DNA from 3 places in the Brevibacillus nigriterrae genome. Region 2 is predicted to be linked to each of the others. Evidence: predicted binding sites of a transcription regulator. Region 2 holds the regulator's gene; each other region holds the start of a gene.
The links. The regulator LexA, encoded in region 2, represses DNA repair genes until DNA is damaged. The targets are predictions, from matches to a motif close to CGAACATATGTTCG.

Region 1 (7,623 bases), on a different contig from region 2:
TTCTTGTTTCGACGACAGTCGTAGAGGTCGGAGTCAACGTACCGAATGCCACGTTTATGGTGATCTACGATGCCGAACGGTTCGGTCTTGCCCAACTGCATCAGTTGCGTGGTCGTGTCGGACGGGGGGCTGACCAGTCGTATTGCGTGCTCATCGCCGATCCAAAATCGGAAGTGGGTAAGGAACGCATGCGAGTCATGTGTGAAACGAACGATGGCTTCGAGCTTTCCCAGCGTGATTTGGAGCTGCGTGGGCCGGGGGATTTCTTCGGGACCAAACAGAGCGGGTTGCCTGAATTCAAGGTGGCTGATCTGTTAAGTGATTACAAGGCCTTGGAGGTCGCTCGTCAGGAGACTGTTCAATTGGTGGCAGATCCTCATTTTTGGGAGGATGCTACCTATGCTCATTTGCGTGAGTACTTACGGGAGCAAGGTGTACTGGAAGGTGCGGTATTTGACTAAGGGATGCAACGTTGAAAATAACAGTAGAGAGTTTGGAGTCAGGGAGGGAGACTGAAGATGAAGGATTGGTTCAAAAAACTGGTACAAAATGAAAAGGGTATTTCGTTTTATCAAATCTTGCTGATTATCGCAAGTATCGGGGTTGTCCTGACACTGGTAGTTCCTGCTGTGACGTGGATGCAAAAGGATAATTCTCCTGAGAAGCAGCGTGCCAACGCGATTCACATCGTAGAATCTGCCAAGAAGTTCATTGTTGCCAACGGATACAAATCGGAGAATAACGAAACAGTGACACTGCGTTATTTTGAACCGGTGGATAAGAACAAGGTGGAGAAGGAGATTAGCCTGGAAGCGAACAGCTACATGACAATCTCGCTCAAGGACTTGAAGGAGAGCGGTATTTTCAAATCGGTTGACGATCCGAAGACAGGTGAGGACTACGATTTGGAAAAAACCATCGTATACATTCAGGAAGATGCAAGCAAACAGTTGAACTACTGGGTCACGCTTGCTTCCGGCACCAATGCCTACTTCGATAAAATGCGGTATGAAGATGTGCTTGATGGGGATGCAAAGGTAAAGCAATAGTTACTATGAGGTTAAAAAGGGGCCCCATCCAATGTTAGCGAAAAGCTACTATCGGATGGGTAAAAAGACGCCAAGGAGCTTTTCTCCGAGGCGTCTTTTTGGCTTCTGTTTTGGTCATCATTTCATTGGAGAGGACCTGTAACATTGAGATATATCCATTTGCCATCTTTGCTTGTGCCAAGGACCGGATGTGCGGTCTGGAGAATTTGCCTTGATTCTCCGGTGTCTACATCATACAAGTGCAGTCCTGCCTTTTTTATAGGAGCCCTTTCCAGATTATCAGGAGGGATGCTCATGACTAATTTGTGAGTGCTGCCCAGCCAATGTTCTGAGAAGGGCATCTCAAGAATTCGTTCAGTACCTTTGTATAGCCCGCCATTCCAGTAGATCTGATACACTCTGTCTTCTGAACTGATGAATCCAGACCATTGCTCAGGCTCCACAGGAGGATTCCAGGCAGTGACCTGGTTTGTCTTCCAACTGTATTGATAGCGGTTTTCTTTGTATTCCTCATGGTTTCTCATGGCGAAATAGACATTTTCTCCATCGTCATAGAAGCTCGAGCCGATTTCTGCATCAGATACTTCGCTATGTGGAACTTCCCCTTTCAGTGCTTGGGGGATACGTGTCTGTTTTTGGGTTGCCAGCTCAATAATGACGAGATCGTAATCTTTTTGCTGTTCCTTGGTTCCTACGGCAAGGAAGAGGTGTGTGCGTTTTTTGCTAAAGTTTGCTCCGTGGACAAAGCCATCCATTTTGATTTTGGTGACTGTATCACTTGCCGGCATTGTTACACCTTTAGCGGGCTTGTGATAAAAGAAGCCTCTGGTATCTGCGAAAAACTCGCCTTCTCCCAGGTAGTGCGTCATCAGCTCCACCGGGTATTTGGTGAGTTGATCAGTCTCGAAGTCATAAACCGCATGTAATTTAGGGTAGATTGCATCACATTCGCAGTATTTCGTATAACGATACAAGAGGGCATATCGATCATTCCCTAAACCCACCTGGTTCCAGTGGTAAGGCTCTTCCTCATTTGTCACCTGCTCTGCTCGTTTGCCGTCAGATGAGATTCGCCAAAGCTGCGGCTGTGTGTAGAGTGTTGCGAGAAAGGTAGGTGGCTCCTGCAGAATCTGCCCTTTTTTTGTCTTGGCTCCTTTGACATTGATGTCATACTGATGCCCATACTCCGGCTGCTGCAGCTCGGGAACTTCGACGATCAGGTGTAGCTGACGGTCACTCGTCCATGTAAAGGTAAAGCTGGGGCGCTTCTCTGAGGCTTGATGATCTTCTTTCATATCGGTATTCGCCTTTATCGCAGACTCCACGGAAGCAGGGTCCATCGCTTGGCGGAAAAAGAGCGTGTATTTCTGCGGTGTGGTTGCAACTACGGTGCGAATCGGCGAATGGAGTCTCGGTTCTTCATCGAGTTGGATTAGCACATCCTCCTTCATATTTTCATAAGCATAGGGAATTTCTTTTGCAGGAATGGTTACTGGTTGAGGCAGTTCTGGCTTCGGGACAATCTGGATTTCCTCCTGATTCTCTTGCTGGGGAGGAGCTGTACTTGTTGTTTGTTCTGCTGTGGTCTGCAGCGTGGTTGTTGGTTGAGCAGGCTCTGTCGTTGGCAGTGCAGCAGGCTTCGTCATACATCCTGCCAGTAAAACGGTTACGAATAATGAAACCATTGCTTTGTTTTTGCTCATGCCCTCAGGCTCCCTTGTATGAACTAAGATATTTGTTATACGTCGCTCTGCTTTGTTTCGTTACACCGTCAGATGCTTTCTATACAAAAAATTTCCAGACAAATGGAGGTATAAATAAGAACGTTTGTTTGCTATAATATAGAACAGATGTTCTTATTTTTATTCTCTCTTACTGGGCCAACATAATACTTCAGATGGGCTGGGAGGTAAATGACTTTGCAACAAGGCAAAGGGAAGCGGGTTATTTTTCTGGCTGATATGCAGAGTTTCTATGCAAGTGTCGAGAAGGCAGCTAATCCACTGATTCGCGACAAGCCAATCGTCGTAGCGGGGGACCCGGAGCGGCGCAGTGGTGTTGTCCTTGCTGCTTGTCCGCTAGCCAAAGAATATGGAGTGGCGACAGCAGAGACACTTTGGCAAGCGCAACAGAAGTGCAGGCATCTGGTGGTAGTCAAGCCCCGCATGGAGAAGTACATTCGTGTTTCCCTGCAAATTACACAGATTTTCGAGGCGTTCACAGACCTGGTTGAACCGTATTCGATTGATGAGCAATTTCTTGATGTGACAGGAAGTACTTCCTTGTTTGGTGAGCCGTGGCGCATTGCTGAAATGATACGTGAACGCATCTGGCTCGAAACAGGTGTCGTCTGCCGTATCGGGATCGGCGAAAACAAGGTGCTTGCCAAGATGGCCTGTGATAATTTCGCCAAGAAACAGGCGGCTGGTATCTATTGGCTTCGTAAAGAAGAGCTGGCTGATACGCTGTGGAAGCTGCCGATTGAGAAGTTGCTTGGTGTCGGGTCACGGATGAAACGGCATTTGCACCAGATGGGCATTTATAAAATTGAACAATTGGCAAACCTTCCTCTCTCTTCTCTAACCAAGCGGTGGGGAGTGAATGGGGATGTTTTGTGGAGAACCGCACATGGGCTGGATGACTCTCCCGTATCCGCAAAGTCACATGAGCGTCAAAAGGGAATCGGGCACCATATGACATTGCCACGCGACTATCATACGGCAAAAGATATCAAGGTCATCTTGCTGGAATTGTGCGAAGAGGTGTGCCGCCGTTCTCGCAGCAAACAACTGATGGGGCATGTTGCTTCCGTCGGCTGTCGGGGAGCGAATTACGATGTGCCCACAGGCTTTTGGCGTCAGATCAAGCTGCCTGAGCCAACCAATGATGCAATGACGCTGTATCAGGCCGTCCTGCTTTTGTTTGAGCGATTTTGGGATCACCATCCGGTTCGAAGTGTAGGCGTTCACCTCGGTCAACTGGAGCCAGATGATGAGATTCAACTCAGCTTGTTTGAGGATAAAAGCAAACAGCGCTCGCTTGCCTCTGTGATGGACGGGATTCGAGCAAAATATGGAAAAGATGCGATTCTTCGTGCCGTGTCACTGCTGGATTCAGGGCAGGCCAAGGAGCGGGCACGCAAGATAGGAGGGCATTATAAATAATGCAAAAAGATGAGCTGGCAAGCTTGCAGGAGCAACTGCGGGAGTGTGTGCTTTTCGGATTGTTGTTCAAGGCCGCTATGGCTGATTTGACAGTTATGCATCAATTGCCGCTGTCGCTGTCTTATCATGCCTTGTTAGAGGGCTTATCCTGTTGGGCAGAAAAGCAGCATATTCGCCTGAAGCGCTGTCTTCGTCAAAAGGGATACGAGCTGCTCACGAGCAAAAAACAAGACCATCTCTACTGTGTACAGGTTCGTTGCAACGGCTATTTACAGGAAGCGGTTTACTCCATTGAATTGCTGCGGGCGGAATGCCAGCAGCGTGTACGCATGTGGGTGACAGAAGAGAGAGAGGTTGCGAGTGAAACGGGATAAGACGATTTCGAAAAAAGAAAATTTGTTTGCGGCCAGTCGGTTCGTGTTGCCAGAACACCGTGAGTTATATCTGCAACTAAAAGAAGATCAGCTTCGATATGTGCCGCCTGTGCTGGATGAAGATGAGAAGGCGGAGTTAAGCCAGTCAGTGTGGGAGGGTATGCGTGAAAGAGCAACCCTGCGTCTGCAGTATTACGATGGGCGGGTGTCCCAGGAAATACGTGGCTTGGTGACCCATATCGATCAGGCGGCAAGACGGTTGAAAATGAATACATTACAGGGTGTAAAGTGGATTTCTTTTGATGTTTTACTGGAAGTAGAGCGATTGTAGATGAAAACAGGAGAGAGAAGAGCAAAATAAGCGAAACAGCATTTTGCGTCGTAATGGTTGCGAGAAACGGCTGAAATTTGCGTGTTTTTGTGCCAAAACGCTTTTTGCATGAAAGTTGCTTTCGCTGTATCTTAGTGAGGGCAGCAAACACGTCAATACAAACTGGCGAGCCAAAGACGTTTTTAACAGAAAAAGGGGATATTCATGCAAGCACAAGAGATGGGCGTAATCTTAACCAAGCACGCAGAGTTACTGAACGCCAAGCGATGGACCGACTTCATTCAACAGCTAGAGTGCAAGGGGTTGTATATGGTAATCGAGACAGACACCAATGGCAAATGTTTAAGCCCGTTGGGAGGATTGATGCCAATGCCGTGCAAAAACGAGACTTTTAACGTCCTAACCGCAGAGGAACTGGAGGCCAAAGGGTTGCCGATCGGTCATCACGTCCTCGCCAGACAGCGGGAAACTCAGATGAAATAACAGACACCACACAAACAGACAAATAAACAACAACGCAAAAGCTCTTTCCGACAAGGGAAAGAGCTTTTCTTGGTAGATTTATAAGTTTGGGGCCCCGCCCGATGCCAGCGATAGCTTGTATCGGGTGGGTTTTCTTGTGCGATCCGGTTACTTTTTCTTCACAGATACCGTTACGTTTACCGATTTACCGCCATAGATCGCCTTGATTGTAGCTGTGCCTGTTTTGAGTGCCGTAATTTGGCCATCCACTACGGTAGCAATCTCCGGCTTGCTCGAAGTCCATGTAGCCAGAGCGGTTACATCCGCTTCACTTTTGTCAGAGAATACGGCTTTCAGGCTGACTTGAGAAGTTTCCCCCGCTTTGAGTGTCACTTTTTTCTGTGAAGAAGTTAGTTTGGATACAGAATTTTTGGCTACCTTCACTGTTACTTCTGTATTCAATTCCTTGTAGCTAATGGTGATGGTTGCTTCGCCTTCCTGTTTGCCTGCTTTTACGATACCCTTGCCGACAGTGACAATGTTTTTGTCACTCGTTACATATTTGGTTTGATTGTCAGTACTAATGTCTTTCTTTTTACCTTTTTCATCAACCATGTATACTTTCAGTCTTGTTGTCTTGGAAGGCTGGAGCAAAAGATTCTCTTCAGAAACGAGCAGGTCAGAGCTTCCTTGTTTACCAACCGTTACGGAAACGGTAGCGATATTGGAGTCATGCTTACCGTCATTCGCTTTGAATGTGAAGGAATCTGTACCAATAAAATCCTTGTCAGGTGTGTAGGTGAAGGCACCTTTTTCCGCATCCGTAAGTTTCGCCGTTCCATGTGAGCCATTATCGACGATGCTGTAGGTCAAGGTATCTCCTTCTTCATCTTTGGCTGGGAGGGTTCCCTTTACTTCCGTCTCTTGCTGTGTGGAGAGAGAGAGGTCGGAGGCTACAGGTGCCTGGTTTTCTGAAGAACGAGTGACGGTAACATGATAGGTAGTTGCGCTATCAAGAGTTTTGACCACGATCTCCATTTGATTTTCGCCAACAGACAGCGGAAGAGGGTTTGTCGTTTGTCCGCTGACGATGGCTTCTTTGGCACCATTCATTGAGATAAGTATCCCTGCGTTGGAATTGAAAGCAGTTGGCGTTACAGTGATGCTCTCCACTTGATTAGCTACTTGTGCTGTATATTTTTTAATTTTGCGAGAAAAATTCGGGCTCAACGTACCATCAGAAAGTTTCAAACCAGTCAACTTGGAATCAATAACGAAGTTGTGGTTGATTTTAACCGGACTTGGGGACGCTTGAGCAGAGTCATAGCCCAGTTGACCACCATTATTGCTTCCCCAGCCAAATACATTCCCTTCTTCATCTACAGCCATCGCATGGCTTTCACCCGCAGAAACTGAGATGACATCCTTCAGGACACCAGACTGATTGGGGCCGACTACCTGTACGGGAGTGAGTCTCTTGTCAGAAGTTCCGTCACCTAGGTGGCTGCTGTAATTCGAGCCCCATGCCCAGAGACTGCCGTCCTTTTTGACTGCGTAACTGGCGTCATGACCAGCAGCAATTGCCACCACATCGCTTAGTCCTTCTACTTTCACCGGACGATCTTTGGTGACATTCGTACCATCGCCCAGTTGGCCTTCACCGTTTCGACCCCAGGAGTAGACGGTTCCATTACTGCGAAGGGCGAGCGTGTGTCTCCAGCCGGCAGCTACATCAACAACGCTGGTTAGACCCAAAACTTCTACTGGTGAAGGGCTATTAGGACCATCTCCGATACCAAGGATACCTTCACCGTTGAAGCCCCAAGTAAACACGCTGCCATCATCCAATACGGCAGCAGAATGGAAAGTACCAACGGAAAGGGCCGTTACTTTCGATAAGCCTTTGATCTTTGCTGGAGCAGATTGACCAGAATTGGTGCCATCTCCCAACTGACCGTACGTGTTGTCACCCCAAGACCATAAATTGCCGTCCTCGTCCAGAGCAGCGGAGTGGTAACGACCTGCTGCCACATCGACTACATCTTTCAGACCTTTTACTTCTACGGGAGTACGTTTGGCAACAGTCGTCCCATCGCCCAACTGCCCGGATTCATTGGAGCCCCATGCCCAAACATGTTGCTCTTCATCCAAGGCAAGCGCATAGGTATAGCCTGCCGCCAGATCGGTAATCCCTTTGAGATCCCTGATTTTTTTCGGAAGGATTACACTGGTAGTCGAGCCGT
Region 2 (7,623 bases):
CAAATCATTCCATGTATCCAATCCACGATAGCTATGGATTCCCTGAGCGATATCGCCAACAATCGTGACAGAATTTTGTTTAGTCATTCGAGAAATCATAGCAATCTCCAATGGACTTAAATCCTGTGCTTCATCGACTACCGCATGGTCAAATACCCCATTCGGCTCCAACCCTTCCACCATATCCTTCAAATAAAGCAGTGGCGCCAAGTCTTCGGCTTCCAACCGGCTTTCCTCAAAAATCACTTTGGAGGAAAGAGCTACATCGGAAAGAACTTCATCTGGAATATCGGATGAAACCAGTCTGCGAAGGTTCTGTTCATCACTCATGAGCATGCGATACAAAGAAAATGCCTCAAAGGTTGGCCAATCCTTAAGATAGTTCTCTACGATTTGATCAATTTTCTTTTCAAATTTGGCAAGACCTTGTTTGTCCAGATCAATTTTTCGCTCACGCAGATGGGAGTAAAACTGCTTGCTAATGTCTTGCTTCATGTGTTTCCGTAGGGCAACCATCCGTGCACTTAATGGCAAATGGGCATAAACTTCGATAAATAGCTGCTTGATTTCATTTCCGCCCAACCCGAACGATTGTTCTGTTTTGTTGTATAGGAAACGTAAATTTTTGAAAGAGATATGTTCCTCGATCAAATAAGGAATGAATGAATCAAGAGCTTCTTTACAAGCAAGCGATCCCTTAAACAGCATTCGATTCTTGGCCACCGAGCATTCCTTCAGCCATTCCGTATATCGTGGAGAATCCTGATCAGGCAACTCACCAAAGAACAAGGTCAGCGGTCGATTCGGGTCCAATATCCGCCAGCCTTTTGGAATGTCAGCTTTAATCAGCTTGGCCGCCCAATCCACAAAGGTAGACTGCTGCACATCTTCTACTCCTAGTTCCGGCAGAACATCAGAGATATAATTCAGGAACAATTTATTGGGAGCAAACACCATGAACCGCTTGGATGCCAACGTATCCTGATAGTTATAAATCAAATAAGAAAGGCGATGCAGTGCGATCGTTGTTTTCCCGCTTCCTGCAACCCCCTGAACGACAACCGGGCGATCTTTCAAGGCACGAATAATATCATTTTGTTCTGATTGAATCGTAGCAACTATGTCCTTGAGCCTGCCATCGTTGTTCTCATTTAACGTAGAAGCAAGGAATTCATCGATGTATCCTTCATCAAGATACTCTTCCGGATCTCCTACTTCACGATCAATCGTCTCTTTCAACGCACCGTCATAGATCCCTTTGATCTGTCCCTCTTCAATTGCAAAGTTTCGTTTTAACTTCACTTCGCCTCTGACGATCCCATTCTGGATGCGATAGAATGCATCTTTGCTTTCTCCGCTGTAGTAAAGACTAGCAATCGGTGCCCTCCAGTCTACAACGACAGCATCGAAAGTATCACTTCGCACCACGCCTCTTTTTCCTATGTAAACACGATCCAGGTCATAGGTTTCCTCTTTCAGGAAGTCGATACGACCGAAATACGGTTTGGTTCTAGCATATTCGAGGTGGCGGAGTTCTTTTGCCTTGTTATAATTCACCACCTGCTTGACGTAATCATCCGTTGCTTCACGAATATCTTCACTCAGTTGTGTAATTTCTTTCTCTATGATTGATACTGTTCGGTCAAGATGTTCTTGCTCCGATTGATAGGCTGAATGGCGAACCGACAAAGCGTTCCCCTCCTTAAATAACCCATTTGTGGTGTAATTGTTATCAACTAAAAAATGGAAAGCACTATCCATCTTATCAAATAACGGATTTGTTGGCTATAAAATAAAGTGTGAATCAAAGCGTTGCAGGGCATGAGTCTCTTAGAGAAAAAACTGACGACCAGCAACTATACCCAAGAAGACTCCGACAAGGCCAACGCCTAGACTCAAAACCGAGTACACGAACGCTCGTTCCCACATCCCACTTTGAATGAATTGAACGACTTCAAGAGAAAAGGTAGAGAAAGTCGTAAACCCACCCATGATGCCAGTTGTCAGAAAAATATAGAGAACAGGGGACATGATGCCCTTCTGCTTTCCCCAGACGAAAAACATACCGATCAAAAGTGAACCCACACCGTTGGCCATCCATGTTCCGTAAGGCAAGTTAGGCTGGTTCAGCAACAAGGAAAGCATATAACGAAGCACGCTACCGATAGCTCCACCAACAGCGACCGCAAGCCAATTCATAGTATCTCCACCCACCTTTTATGTAACCAATCAACATACGACAGAAAAGCACCCGCTACAGAGGGGTGCTCATCGTTGAAAACCTGGGTTGACGCTATATTAATGTTTTGGTCCTTTTTCTTCCTCAATATCTTCTACATATCGAATAGAATCAAGATTGAATTTGAGGGAGGTGCGTACAGCTTGAATATATTTCTGACGCAGTTCAGACTGTTCCTTGGCTTCTTCTTCGTTCAGTCCGACCTCTTTAGACTTTTTGGCTAATTCGTTGATTCGTTTGATCTCTTCATCTGAAACCACGATTTCGTTCCCTCCTTCCACATCAACGCATTCCTTTTAAAATCAGGAGATACGCTGCGTACTATCATTTCATTATAGCACAAAGCTGGATGGGAGGAAGCTTGGAAAAAACGAAGAAACCTCTATCAATTTCGAACAGGTATTTTCAAAGACTGTCCAGGATAAATTAAAACATTCTCCAACCCATTCACTTCGATGATGTGATCAACTATCTCACGAATATCCGCATCAGCCGATTGGGAATGCTCCGTTGCCAATTGCCAGACACTCTCACCTGCTTTCACTGTAACAACTTTATATTGAGTGGTATCCGCATTTACAGACCCAACCATCAAACTGCCCATCAGATAAAATACAATTCCTAATAATAACGTGTACAAGATTGCCTGCCCACGAGTAATTCCGATTTTCACACGCTTACTGCCAGCTTTCTTCGCCTGCGGTTGATAATAAAGAGTTGCTTCCATAACGACTACCCCCAAACATTCGTTCTCATTTGTTGTTTTTATCATAATGCGAACGTGTGTTCATGTCAATAGAAAAAAACGAACTTATGTTTGTCGAACGCAAGATCCCATGGTATAATGTAGAAAAAGGTTCGAGAGAGTCGAGGTGTAATAATGTCCAAGCTTTCTAATCGACAACAAGCGATTATTGACTTTATCCGTAGAGAAGTTAAAGATAAAGGGTATCCCCCATCCGTCCGTGAAATCGGTGAAGCTGTTGGACTAGCTTCCAGTTCTACTGTTCATGGGCATTTAGCTCGTTTGGAGAAAAAGGGTCTGATCCGTCGCGATCCTACCAAGCCACGGGCAATTGAGTTACTTGGTGACGGCGATCGTTATCAGGAAGATTTTGATATTTCAGTTGTTCGAGTCCCTGTGCTTGGTAAAGTTACAGCCGGACAGCCGATTACTGCTGTCGAACAAGTCGAAGAGTATTTCCCACTTCCTGAAAATCTCGTTTCTTCTGACAACGTCTTCATGCTGCGGGTATCAGGTGACAGTATGATTGAGGCAGGCATTCTCAATGGTGACTATGTCATCGTTCGCCAGCAAAACGTCGCTACCAACGGCGATATCGTTGTTGCCATGACAGAAGAAGATGAAGCAACGGTTAAGCGCTTCTTCAAGGAAAAAACCCATTTCCGTTTGCAACCGGAGAATTCATCACTAGAACCGATCATCCTTCAATCCGTTTCTATCCTCGGCAAAGTGATTGGTGTCTACAGAAACATTCACTAGTGTCTACATAAGAAAAGCTTGGAAGCTGAACTCAAGGAGCAGCCACCAAGCTTTTTTCATACTAGAATATCGCAATAAAGAACCATGCAATCATCGTCAACTGGATGAACACTTTAACTACAGCACTACCGAGGAATGCGATCAGGGAACCGACCCCCACTTTGACCGCCTTATCTAGCGGCTGCTTCTGGATGAGCGTTTCAACAGCGATAATCAACGCAAATGGCAACAGAATCATCCCGAAAGGCGGAATAATAAAGATCCCCAGCAAGATCCCAGCAATACCCGCAATGGATGACAATCTGGAACCACCAGATTTTTTCACAAAATACAGGTTTGTCAACAAATCCGCTCCATAAGAGAACAAGCTTAAAATTCCCATCCCCCACCAAAACGACGGAGGCAAGCCCGCTGCTCCTGGATCAACCAGAACAAACTGATAAAGCAAGAAACCAATCCATAACAAGATCAGATCAGGCAGCACCGGCAAGAAGATTCCCGCAATGCTGATCCCGAACAACACTACAATCATAATCCATAACAATATCTCCATGGCAACCTCCTGAAATCACCCTATCATTCAATGTGAACACTAGTTGTTTACGTGGTATGTTTCCCAAAGTTTCAAAAACCCTTCTCTTGCACTTGGCAAAAGAAGGGTCTGTATTATTTCCACCACTGATCAAAAGGAGTGACAGGCAATTCCCGCTTGTGTTGGGTTGTTTTGTACCGTTTTTCAATGTTCGCTTTCACACCTGCATCAACGATGTTTCCTGTCAAATACTCATCAAGCTGATGATAAGATATTCCCAATTCATCTTCATCGGCTCGTTGTGGCCTGTTATCCAACAAATCGGCTGTTGGCGTTTTCAAATAGAGTTTTTCAGATGCGTCCAATGCTCGCAAAAGCTCTCTGCCTTGACCTTTTGTAAGACCTGTAAGTGGAAGAATATCTGCTCCGCCATCTCCAAACTTGGTGAAGAAACCAGTTATTGCTTCTGCCGCATGATCGGTCCCAATGACCAAGCTATTTCGATCTCCTGCAATAGCATATTGAGCGATCATTCTCATTCTTGCTTTCACATTTCCTTTGTGAAAATCAGCCAACTCTTGACCAGTAACATCACGGTGTGTAGATACAAGGGCATTTACAGAATCTTGAATGTTAAAAACAATCGTTTCGTCGGGTTTTATAAATACCAAAGCTTCCTGAGCATCATCTTCGTCTTTTTGTACTCCGTATGGCAATCGTACCGCACAGAATTTTGCATCATATCCTTCAATACGTAGCTCTTCTACCGCTAATTGAGCCAATCTTCCTGCTAATGTGGAGTCTTGCCCTCCACTGATTCCTAAGACAAAACCTTTTGCACCTGCCTTTTTACAATAAGCCTTTAGGAACTCTATTCGATTGCGAATTTCCTCTTTACTATTAATAGTTGGTTTGACATGCAAAGCGTCTATTATTTGTTTTTGAGTGTCCATCTTATCTTTACCCCTCACTATCGATAAAGTTTGTTGGTTTTAATGTAGTCGTAACAACAGTCTGGAACCAAGTATCGAGGTTCCCCTCCACGTTTGAATTCTTCACGAATATAGGTTGAACTGATTTCCATCGCCAATCCTTTGTCGATCAAATGAAAAGTACTTCCATTATCGGCGTTTCGCAGAACAGGAGATTTGCTGATCGCTTTTAACATGTCGATCCCGTCTCTTGCCATGACGATAAATTTGTTTTCATTGATTAAACCCTCTGCATTCTTCCATTTTCCCTCACCGATATCAACCAGCAAATCGGCTCCCATGATGAAATAAATTTCATCGTCAGGATACTTCTCTTTAAAGTGTTTCAGCGTGAGGTAGGTGGCAATCTCCCAACCGAATTGTTTCATTTCATAATCATCAGCTACAAATTTATCGTTGTTTTCAATTGCCTTGACAACCAAGTTCCAACGATGCTCGTCAGTGATATTCATGTCTTTATCTGTACGTTGACTAGAGCAAGGCAGAAAAATCACCTTATCCAGTTTGCACCGGTGAGCCACTGTACTCGCTGTCCACAGATGAACATTGGTAATCGGATCAAACGAAGATCCGTAGATTCCAATCTTGGCCATAGTCTCCTCCTTATTTTTGATTGAGCTGATTTACTTTTTGCTGAATTTCTTCGATGAGTTTCATTTTGTTACTCCAACAATTTTGACTTAAGCTAACTGGATATTCCGCAGGATTCATCGTTCGTTTGTATTCATCCCACAATACATCCAGATTTTCTTTTACAAACCCCTGGATTTCATGAATTGTTGGAAGCTGATAGACCAATTCCCCATTTGTAAAAATGACTTGATGGAGTTCTCTCGCTTCAAAATTCGTAACAAATTTTGATATATACGTATGAACGGGGTGAAACATGTGAAGACGAGTTTCATTTTGAACGTCTTCGTGTTCCAGAGCAATATAGTCGCCCTCTGATTTGCCATTTCCTTTGTTTATGATGCGATAAGCCTTTTTTCGTCCAGGTGTTGAAATTTTTTCAGGATTGGAGCTGATTTTCATGGTATCTACCATCACGCCGTTTTCATTTTCAATGGAGATCAGCTTATAAACGGCTCCCAGAGCTGGTTGGTCATAAGCCGTAATGAGTTTGGTACCTATGCCCCATACATCAATTTTTGCTCCCTGCGCTTTCAGGTTCATGATGGTGTATTCATCCAAATCATTGGATGCGTAGATTTTTGCGTGGGGAAAGCCCGCCTCATCAAGCATTTTACGTGCTTCTTTAGATAGATAAGCCAAATCACCGCTATCCAAACGAATTCCTTTAAAATTGATTCGATCTCCAAATTCTTTTGCAACTCGGATCGCTGTAGGAACACCCATTTTTAACGTATTGTACGTATCCACCAAGAATACGCAATCCTTGTGTACCTCAGCATATTTACAAAAAGCAGTGTACTCGTCTAGGTAAGCTTGAACCATCGCATGGGCATGTGTTCCTGCCGTTGGAATTCCAAAAAGCTTACCAGCACGCACATTGGATGTCGCATCAAATCCAGCAAGATAAGCGGCTCTTGTTCCCCAAATGGCAGCTTCCATTTCTTGTGCTCGTCTGGTTCCAAACTCCATACTGACTTCATTTCCAATTACCTGCTTGATCCGAGATGCTTTCGTGGCAATAAGCGTTTGGTAGTTAACGATATTTAAGATTGCTGTTTCAATTAATTGGGCTTCTGCCAAGGGCGCTTCGATTCGCATCAGTGGTTCATTTGCAAAAACCAATTCGCCCTCTCTCATGGAATAAACCGTTCCCGTAAAGCGAAGCGTTTGTAAATAGTTTAAAAATTCTTCGCTGTAGCCATCATCTCTCAGGAAATCAAGATCACTTTCTGTAAACCGAAAATCACTGAGATAGCTGATCACCTGTTCAAGGCCGGCAAATATGGCGTACCCGTTTTTAAAAGGATTTTTACGGAAGTAGACTTCAAAAACCGCTTTACGGTTATGAATCTGATCCCGCCAATACACTTGCGTCATATTAATTTGATATTTATCGGTGTGCAAAGCAAGGCTGTCATCTATGTTCTTGTTCATGTTCACCTTCCCCTTCCGCTACTGAATATCTGCTCCAAGTGATCCTTTAAAATGACGCAAGGCCCAAGAATGACCCTCTTGATCAAAGCTTGCAACCGCATCTTGATGAATCACGATGTTGAATCCTTTGTTATAAGCATCGACTGCTGTATGCAGTACACAAATATCGGTGCAAACTCCTACCAAATGAAGCTCCGTAATCCCTCTTGACCGCAGTTGCAATTCTAAATCCGTTCCGACAAATGCACTGTATCTTGTTTTGTCCATCCAGTACACATGATTTGCCTGT
Region 3 (7,623 bases), on a different contig from region 2:
ATTTTCAAGTCCTTTTCACTTAAATCCAAGCCCTTGATAAAGTTATGAGCATCAACAATAGACAGGTCTGTGACCTCAGCGACATTCTTGCCTCCGATAAGAACTGCCAGACTTTCCTGGCGAAGACGCTGTCCACGACAAACAGGGCAAGCCTTTTGTCCCATAAACCCTTCAATCATCTCACGGATATAGTCTGAACTTGTTTCCAGATGACGGCGTTGCAGGTTAGGAATAACCCCTTCATAAGAAACAACCGCTTCTCTTACTTGTCCAAACTCGTTCTCGTACCGGAAGTGGATTTTCTCATCCTGACTGCCGTACAAAACAATCTTCAAATGCTCCTCAGGCATTTCTTCTACAGGTATATCCATACGCACACCAAAATGGCGGCATGCTGACTCAAGCAACTGTTGGTAGTAGGTAGACGACTTCGGTTCCCATGCTTCGATTGCCCCATCTTGCAATGTCTTGGTTACGTCGGGAACCACAAGGTCAGGGTCTACCTCCAGCTTTACCCCCAGACCATCGCATTCGGAGCAAGCCCCGAACGGACTGTTAAAGGAAAACACTCTCGGTTCCAAGTCACCAATTGAAAAGCCGCAAACCGGACAAGCATGCTTCTCACTGAACAGTAGTTCCTCCTGATCAATGATATCCACGATTACTTTGCCATCAGCCAGTCTCAACGCCGTCTCCAATGAATCGGCCAATCGAGAATGAACGTCTGGTTTGACGACAATGCGGTCAATAACTACTTCAATGGAGTGCTTTTTGTTTTTCTCCAGCTTGATCTCTTCTGACAAATCACGAACTTCTCCGTTTACCCGCACACGAACATACCCTTGCTTGCGAATGTCCTCCAGCAATTTGACATGCTCACCTTTGCGACCCTGGACAAGTGGCGCCAGAACTTGAATGCGAGTGCGTTCAGGATACTCCATCACCCGGTCAACCATTTGCTCAATGGTTTGTGAAGCAATTTCAATACCGTGATCAGGGCAGATTGGTTTGCCTATACGTGCATACAACAAACGCATATAGTCATAAATTTCGGTAACTGTCCCTACTGTTGAGCGAGGATTGCGACTCGTTGTTTTCTGGTCTATGGAAATAGCAGGAGATAACCCTTCAATCGAGTCGACGTCCGGTTTATCCATTTGACCCAAAAATTGTCTCGCATAAGCAGACAGCGATTCAACATATCTTCTCTGTCCTTCAGCGTAAATCGTATCAAATGCTAGCGAGGACTTCCCAGAACCGGAAAGACCGGTTAAGACAACAAATTTATCTCGTGGTATCACGACGTCAAGATTTTTCAGATTATGTGCCCGAGCGCCTTTTACCACAATTTTATCTAACGGCATGAATCATTTCTCTCCTTACAAATCAGCTTTTAATTCCAATATCAGGTCACGAAGCTCAGCTGCACGCTCGAACTGGAGATTGCGTGCCGCTTCCTTCATTTCGTCTTCCATACGCTGGATAACTACGAGGCGATCTTTTTTTGGCATCTTCTTGAGATCGGTATTCGGAAGATAGTCTGCCTTTTCTTCTGCAACACGTGTCGCTTCGATTACGCCTCGGACTGCCTTCTTGATCGTTTGCGGGGTAATGCCATGCTGCTCGTTGTAAGCCATCTGGATGGATCTGCGTCGCTCTGTCTCTCGAAGCGCAGCATTCATCGAATCAGTCATCTTGTCAGCATACATGATGACTCGCCCTTCTGCATTACGTGCCGCACGTCCAATGGTTTGGATCAAGGAGCGTTCATTGCGCAAGAAACCTTCCTTGTCTGCATCCAGAATTGCAACCAGAGATACCTCAGGCAAATCCAGACCTTCCCGCAACAGGTTGATCCCTACAAGCACATCGAATTCGCCCAGTCGCAAGGAGCGGAGAATTTGCATACGTTCAATCGTCTTGATGTCGGAATGCAAATAGCGAACTTTGATGCCGATTTCTTTTAAGTAATCGGTTAAATCCTCAGACATCTTCTTGGTCAGCGTGGTCACCAGTACCCGTTCTTCTTTGGCAATTGTTGCCTGAATTTCGCCAATCAGATCGTCAATCTGTCCCTTAATCGGTCGAACCGAAATAGTCGGATCAACTAATCCTGTAGGGCGAATTACCTGTTGGACCAATTCTGGACAATGCTCCAGCTCATAAGGGCCTGGAGTTGCCGAAATATAGACTGCTTGATGGATTTTGCGCTCGAACTCTGCAAATTGCAGTGGTCGGTTATCCCGAGCAGACGGCAGACGGAATCCATGTTCAACCAGTACGTCTTTGCGTGCTCTGTCTCCATTGTACATTCCTCGCACCTGAGGCAATGTCATGTGAGACTCATCGACCATCAACAGGAAGTCATCCGGGAAAAAGTCAATCAGCGTATACGGAGGATGCCCTGCTGGCAAACCAGTCAAATGGCGTGAGTAATTCTCAATACCGGAGCAAAAACCCATCTCCATCATCATTTCAAGATCATAACGGGTGCGCTGTTCCAATCGTTGTGCTTCTAACAGCTTCCCTGCTTCACGTAATTCTGTCAGCCTTTCTTCCAGCTCGGCTTGGATGTTGGCGATAGCTACCTTCATCTTTTCATCACCGGTTACATAGTGAGACGCTGGGAAAATAGCGACATGGTCTCTTGTCCCGACGATTTCACCGGTAAGGACATCAATTTCGGTAATACGCTCAATCTCATCTCCAAAGAACTCTACGCGGATCGCCTGTTCACTTCTCGATACAGGAAAAATCTCAACTACGTCGCCTCGTACACGAAACGTACCACGTGTGAAATTAATATCATTGCGGTTGTATTGGATATCCACTAACTTGTGCAAAATCTCTTGTCTGCTTTTTTCCATCCCTACACGAAGGGAGAGTAACAGTTCCTTATACTCCTCCGGTGAACCCAAACCGTAAATACACGAAACAGACGCTACGATGATAACGTCTTTTCGTTCCAACAGGGCACTCGTTGCTGAATGTCGCAGTTTATCTATTTCATCATTGATGCTAGCGTCTTTTTCGATGTATGTATCTGATTGAGGAATGTAGGCCTCTGGTTGATAGTAATCGTAGTAGCTGACGAAATACTCGACAGCATTATGAGGAAAGAACTCTTTGAACTCTGCAGCTAACTGGGCAGCCAGTGTTTTATTGTGAGCCATAATCAACGTCGGCTTGTTCACCTGAGCGATTACCTGTGCTGCCGTAAACGTCTTACCTGTCCCGGTAGCTCCCAGTAATGTCTGATGACGTTTGCCTGCCAATACACCTTCCACAAGCTGTGAAATGGCCATTGGCTGGTCACCAGATGGGCTGAACTCAGAAACTAACTGGAATTGATCCATAAGACCGATCATCCTTCCTTTCACTGTTAAAAGCATTATACCATAAATTGTACGATAACAAGAACATTTGTTTGTCTAATGAACTGTTCCCATTCTGCCGATATCTTTATAGAGGTATTTCTTCTGATTATTTACTCATCTCCTTATAAGAAATGGAGTGTACTTGCATGGCAGATAGCGTTACAAACTCAACATATATACCTAATGAATATAGTTATACAAACAAAAAGCAGTTCTCCTCCGAAATGGATCAAGATGCATTCATGAAGCTGTTTCTGGAACAACTAAAGCACCAGGACCCAATGTCACCAATGGACAATACGCAATTCATGCAAAATACTGCCTTGATGACAATGGTAGAGCGTCTGACCAAGATGCAGTCGCTGATGGAAGAAGCGAACAGCAGCTTATTGAATCTGCCAGAATACGAGTCACTCATCGGCAAGTCAGCTTCCTATACAAAAGTAACTGAAGATGAGGTCACAGGCGAAAAGAAAACCGAGCAAAAAGACGGAACCATCTCCGCAGTGAAGCTGGTAGATGGAAAAATTTACTTCCAAATCGGTGAGGACACCGTAACCCGTAATAATATCAAAGGTTTGGAATCTAAAGGTATGACCAATGATTCCTTATTGGATAATACGCTGAAATATACGCAAATGATCGGCAAGCGAGTCAGCTATTTGGAAGAACAAGTGATTGATAAAGATGGCAAGCCAGAGACAACCGATGATCAATACACGGATACGGTATCCAAAACTGGCATCATTACATCCTTCAGTCTCAAGGACGGAAAGCTGGAATTCACCATCGATAAGGATAAAAAAGTAACAATGGATAAAATCAGCGGAATCGAAGTCGCTGATAATGTTCCGATGGACAATACATTGAAGTATGCACAAATGATTGGCTATAAAGTCGTTTATAACGAACTTGTTGAAAACAATGGGAAGACAGAAAATGTAGAGAAGACGGCAACAATTAAAGCAATGAATATGAAAAACGGCCTGATCGAGTTTTTGCTCGATAACGATAAAAAGATCAAGCCAAACGAAATTGTCGGCCTGGAAGTTCAGGCAACTCCACCGACAACAGCCTAGTTTTTATAGTCTATGCTGTCTATTGTTGACAAGGATTTTTCACTCTAAAAGCATAAAGGCTGCTAGAAGATTTTTTCTCTTCTGGCAGCCTTTTTTTCAGTTATGCGCCTAATTTTATTTTCTCCATACGATCCTTGATCAACTGGATCAGGCTCATTTTGTGTACTTCCACGAAGTAATTCGTAGAGCTGTCAGGCACTACGATAATGCCAAGCTGATGATGATTGCCTGCATAGATAGCACACTGAACAAACTTTTGCTCATTGTTATAGGTGAGCACTTCCATTTTACAAAAAGCAGGATTTGCTTGAAGAGCAGGGTACAACTGTGTTTTATCCTGTACGGGAATCCCGTTTACTTTCACGATGATCTCCCCAGGCAAAATTCCCATCTGCTCAGCAGGAGTATCCGGCAAGACAGCCATAACCTTTATGCCTTTTGGTGATTGAATAAAGTACGGCGGAGCACTTTGCTCACGTCTTTGGCTGATGACAAACAAGCCCTCGTGCCCTGCTATCGTATACAAGGCAGCGAAAACGGCCAACCATGGCAGCCAAACGGATGCGTAGCTAAGTCCCAGCAGGAGCAGTGCATAGATGAAAAGTTGGCGGGAGGCTTGTCTTGCCTTCTCCTTGGAAACCATGGTCTGTGTCAGATCGGAAAATCCGGTTACAGCAGGCAATAGCATCAAGCCATATCCCATTCCAAGACCGATATTCTCAGGTGAAAACAGCGGCCAGCCTGGGTAAAGTGGTGTACTAAGCAAACCGGATGCTTGGGACGGCACCAGAAAAAGGAGCGGCGTCAGCCAAAACGATTGCAGGTGATAAGCACCGACAATTCTTCCTCTTTTGCCTTCCACGAATAACGGAGAAGCATCACGGCCTGCATTCCATCGTATCAGCATGGCCTCAATCAAGTGCAGCAAGCCAACCAGAGCTAACAACGGCACAGGATTCACATTGGCAAGCCATGTCCAGACGATCCCGACTCCCTGATCACCCATCGGATTCGGAGCGAGCAGTGTCAACATATGCAAGAGGGTAAGGATACCCGCAGAGTAAGCTAGACAGAAAAAACGGATACGGATCAAAGCGAGTCCAAGGGAAAGGAACCACAAGAGCCACATATCCGTCTCTTGCACCATAATCCCTAGCAATCCCGCAGAAATCGAGGCAATGATACCCCCGACAAGTCCCATCCCTATTGATCGGACCGTTTGCTTGAGGGGTGACTGAATTCTGGCAGAGAATAGCTGTCTCTCAACAACCATCTGCTTCCGATACTGCAGGTAAATGAAAAGTACAAACACGTAAAGCAATGGATTTAGCAGCAAATGAACGAATGCAGTAAGATAGTTGATTAACAGTTCCACACTATATGCCATGCCATTGGCTCACCTCGCAAAAAAAAATACCACGGAACCGTGTCCATGGTATAAATTCTACAGCCTATCATTATTTCCCTGCCTGTTTGCAGTTGGATTATTTCCCCTTTACCTGCTCCACAAGGACATCCGCTGCTTTCTGTAGCTGCAGGTCATTGCGTGAATCTCTCAGTTCTACGATCAAAGCTTCCTGTAGTGCCTTCGCTGTGCCTTGATCTACTTTTCCGGTTACTGGCAATTTCTTGTCTGTCTGGAACTTCTTAATCGCTTCCTCCGTCTTTTTATCAAAGTAGCCATCGGAACGACCTGGATTGCGTTTGATCCCCGTCAAGACAAGCTGCAAGTTTTTCACTTCAACACCAGTCATGTCAAACTGCAATGTTTTATCCTGCGGCAATTGGGTTGCTTTATAATACTCCGGTTGAGCAACTTTTACATCTGGTTCAATGCCTTTTTTGTGAATCCATTCACCTTTTGGTGTCAACCACTTCGCAATGGTTAATTTCAACTGGCTCTTGTCTTCCATCTCAACCGTATTTTGAACGGTTCCTTTACCAAATGTCTTTTCACCAACGAGTTTATAGCCACCACTTTCATGCAACGCTCCTGCCAAAATCTCAGACGCACTCGCACTGCCTCCGTCAATCAAAACGACAATTGGATACGGCTTCGCTTTATCTGTTGTAGAGTTGTAAACTTCCTCTTCTTTTGATTTGTCACCATAAGCAATCTTGACGATGACACCTTTATTCGGCACAAGCAGCTCACCGATTTCTTTCACTGCCACCAGGTAACCCCCCGGATTGCCACGAACGTCGATGATTAAGCCCTTGATGCCCTTTTGCTCTAGGCTGGCAAGCTGCGTTGAAAAATCTTTCGCTGTGCTCTCAGCAAACTGGGAAAGCTCAATTTTTCCGAGCTTCATGCCATCTTTTTCGATCACTTCACTATGCACGGTCTCCAGTGGAATATCATCCCTTACCACCACAAAGGTAAGTGGTTCACTCACACCTGGACGGTGAATAATCAGTGTTGCTTTCGTACCTTTTGGACCACGAATTTTCGAAACTGCCTTCTGCAAATCAAGGCCATCCAACGACTCTCCGTTGACGCTTACGATCTGGTCATTTGGTTGAATTCCTGCAAGCTCTGCAGGTGATCCTTTGATCGGAGCCACTACGGTTACTCGACCATTTTGCAACGTAACCTCTGCACCGATGCCCTGGAAGGAAGAATGAAGAGACGAGTTGAATTCATCAGCCGTCTGCGGATCCATATAGTTGGAATACGGATCGTCAAGAGAATTGATCATTCCCTCAATCGCACCTTCGATGAGCTGTTCTGCCTTCACATCCTGCACATAATCCTTTTTGATAATCTGATAAGCATTATAGATTTTGGAGAACTCCTTGGGTACATCTTGAGAGTGCCCGCCCAGATTGAAAAAGCCACTTCCTGCAGCAACAGCCCCGGCAGGAGCGGACGCACCCGCACCGTTTTTCACTACCGCCATGGTCAGGAGACTACTTGCCATCATACCAACAAGCACAAGTACAAAAACTGTACGTCCATTCCATTTCATATAAGTTCACACCATCCTTTGTGTCCCCGAAAAAGAGATAAAACTAGTTTATGCCAATCCGGTAAACAATATTTGTATGGAGCAGATTAACGAAGATAAGGGGAAAACCCATGACCACTTCATTATAGCATACGTATTTCTCACCTATATTGATCAATTTCTTCCCATACCTATTAGTTTGGAATGATGGTTTCGTTA

Region 1: the regulator LexA is predicted to act here: its motif matches at 2,870-2,883, upstream of ACPW7N_RS17255 (DNA polymerase IV).
Region 3: the regulator LexA is predicted to act here: its motif matches at 3,417-3,430, upstream of uvrB (excinuclease ABC subunit UvrB).

Annotation. Positions count from the first base shown of each region.
Region 1 is NZ_JBNCMT010000023.1:70,389-78,011, reverse strand. It holds gene recG (ATP-dependent DNA helicase RecG) at 1-461, shown strand, start outside; gene ACPW7N_RS17265 (hypothetical protein) at 519-1,049, shown strand; gene ACPW7N_RS17260 (hypothetical protein) at 1,172-2,752, opposite strand; gene ACPW7N_RS17255 (DNA polymerase IV) at 2,963-4,213, shown strand; gene ACPW7N_RS17250 (YhjD family protein) at 4,213-4,587, shown strand; gene ACPW7N_RS17245 (YolD-like family protein) at 4,574-4,918, shown strand; gene ACPW7N_RS17240 (hypothetical protein) at 5,123-5,401, shown strand; gene ACPW7N_RS17235 (RCC1 domain-containing protein) at 5,549-7,623, opposite strand, start outside.
Region 2 is NZ_JBNCMT010000001.1:120,435-128,057, forward strand. It holds gene ACPW7N_RS00665 (HelD family protein) at 1-1,689, opposite strand, end outside; gene crcB (fluoride efflux transporter CrcB) at 1,831-2,199, opposite strand; gene ACPW7N_RS00675 (DUF896 domain-containing protein) at 2,299-2,499, opposite strand; gene yneA (cell division suppressor protein YneA) at 2,625-2,966, opposite strand; gene lexA (transcriptional repressor LexA) at 3,120-3,743, shown strand; gene ACPW7N_RS00690 (DUF456 domain-containing protein) at 3,805-4,296, opposite strand; gene nadE (ammonia-dependent NAD(+) synthetase) at 4,410-5,228, opposite strand; gene nadD (nicotinate-nucleotide adenylyltransferase) at 5,246-5,860, opposite strand; gene ACPW7N_RS00705 (nicotinate phosphoribosyltransferase) at 5,871-7,334, opposite strand; gene ACPW7N_RS00710 (cysteine hydrolase family protein) at 7,353-7,623, opposite strand, start outside.
Region 3 is NZ_JBNCMT010000005.1:18,836-26,458, forward strand. It holds gene uvrA (excinuclease ABC subunit UvrA) at 1-1,364, opposite strand, end outside; gene uvrB (excinuclease ABC subunit UvrB) at 1,380-3,356, opposite strand; gene ACPW7N_RS05090 (flagellar hook assembly protein FlgD) at 3,524-4,456, shown strand; gene ACPW7N_RS05095 (PDZ domain-containing protein) at 4,557-5,843, opposite strand; gene ACPW7N_RS05100 (S41 family peptidase) at 5,941-7,425, opposite strand.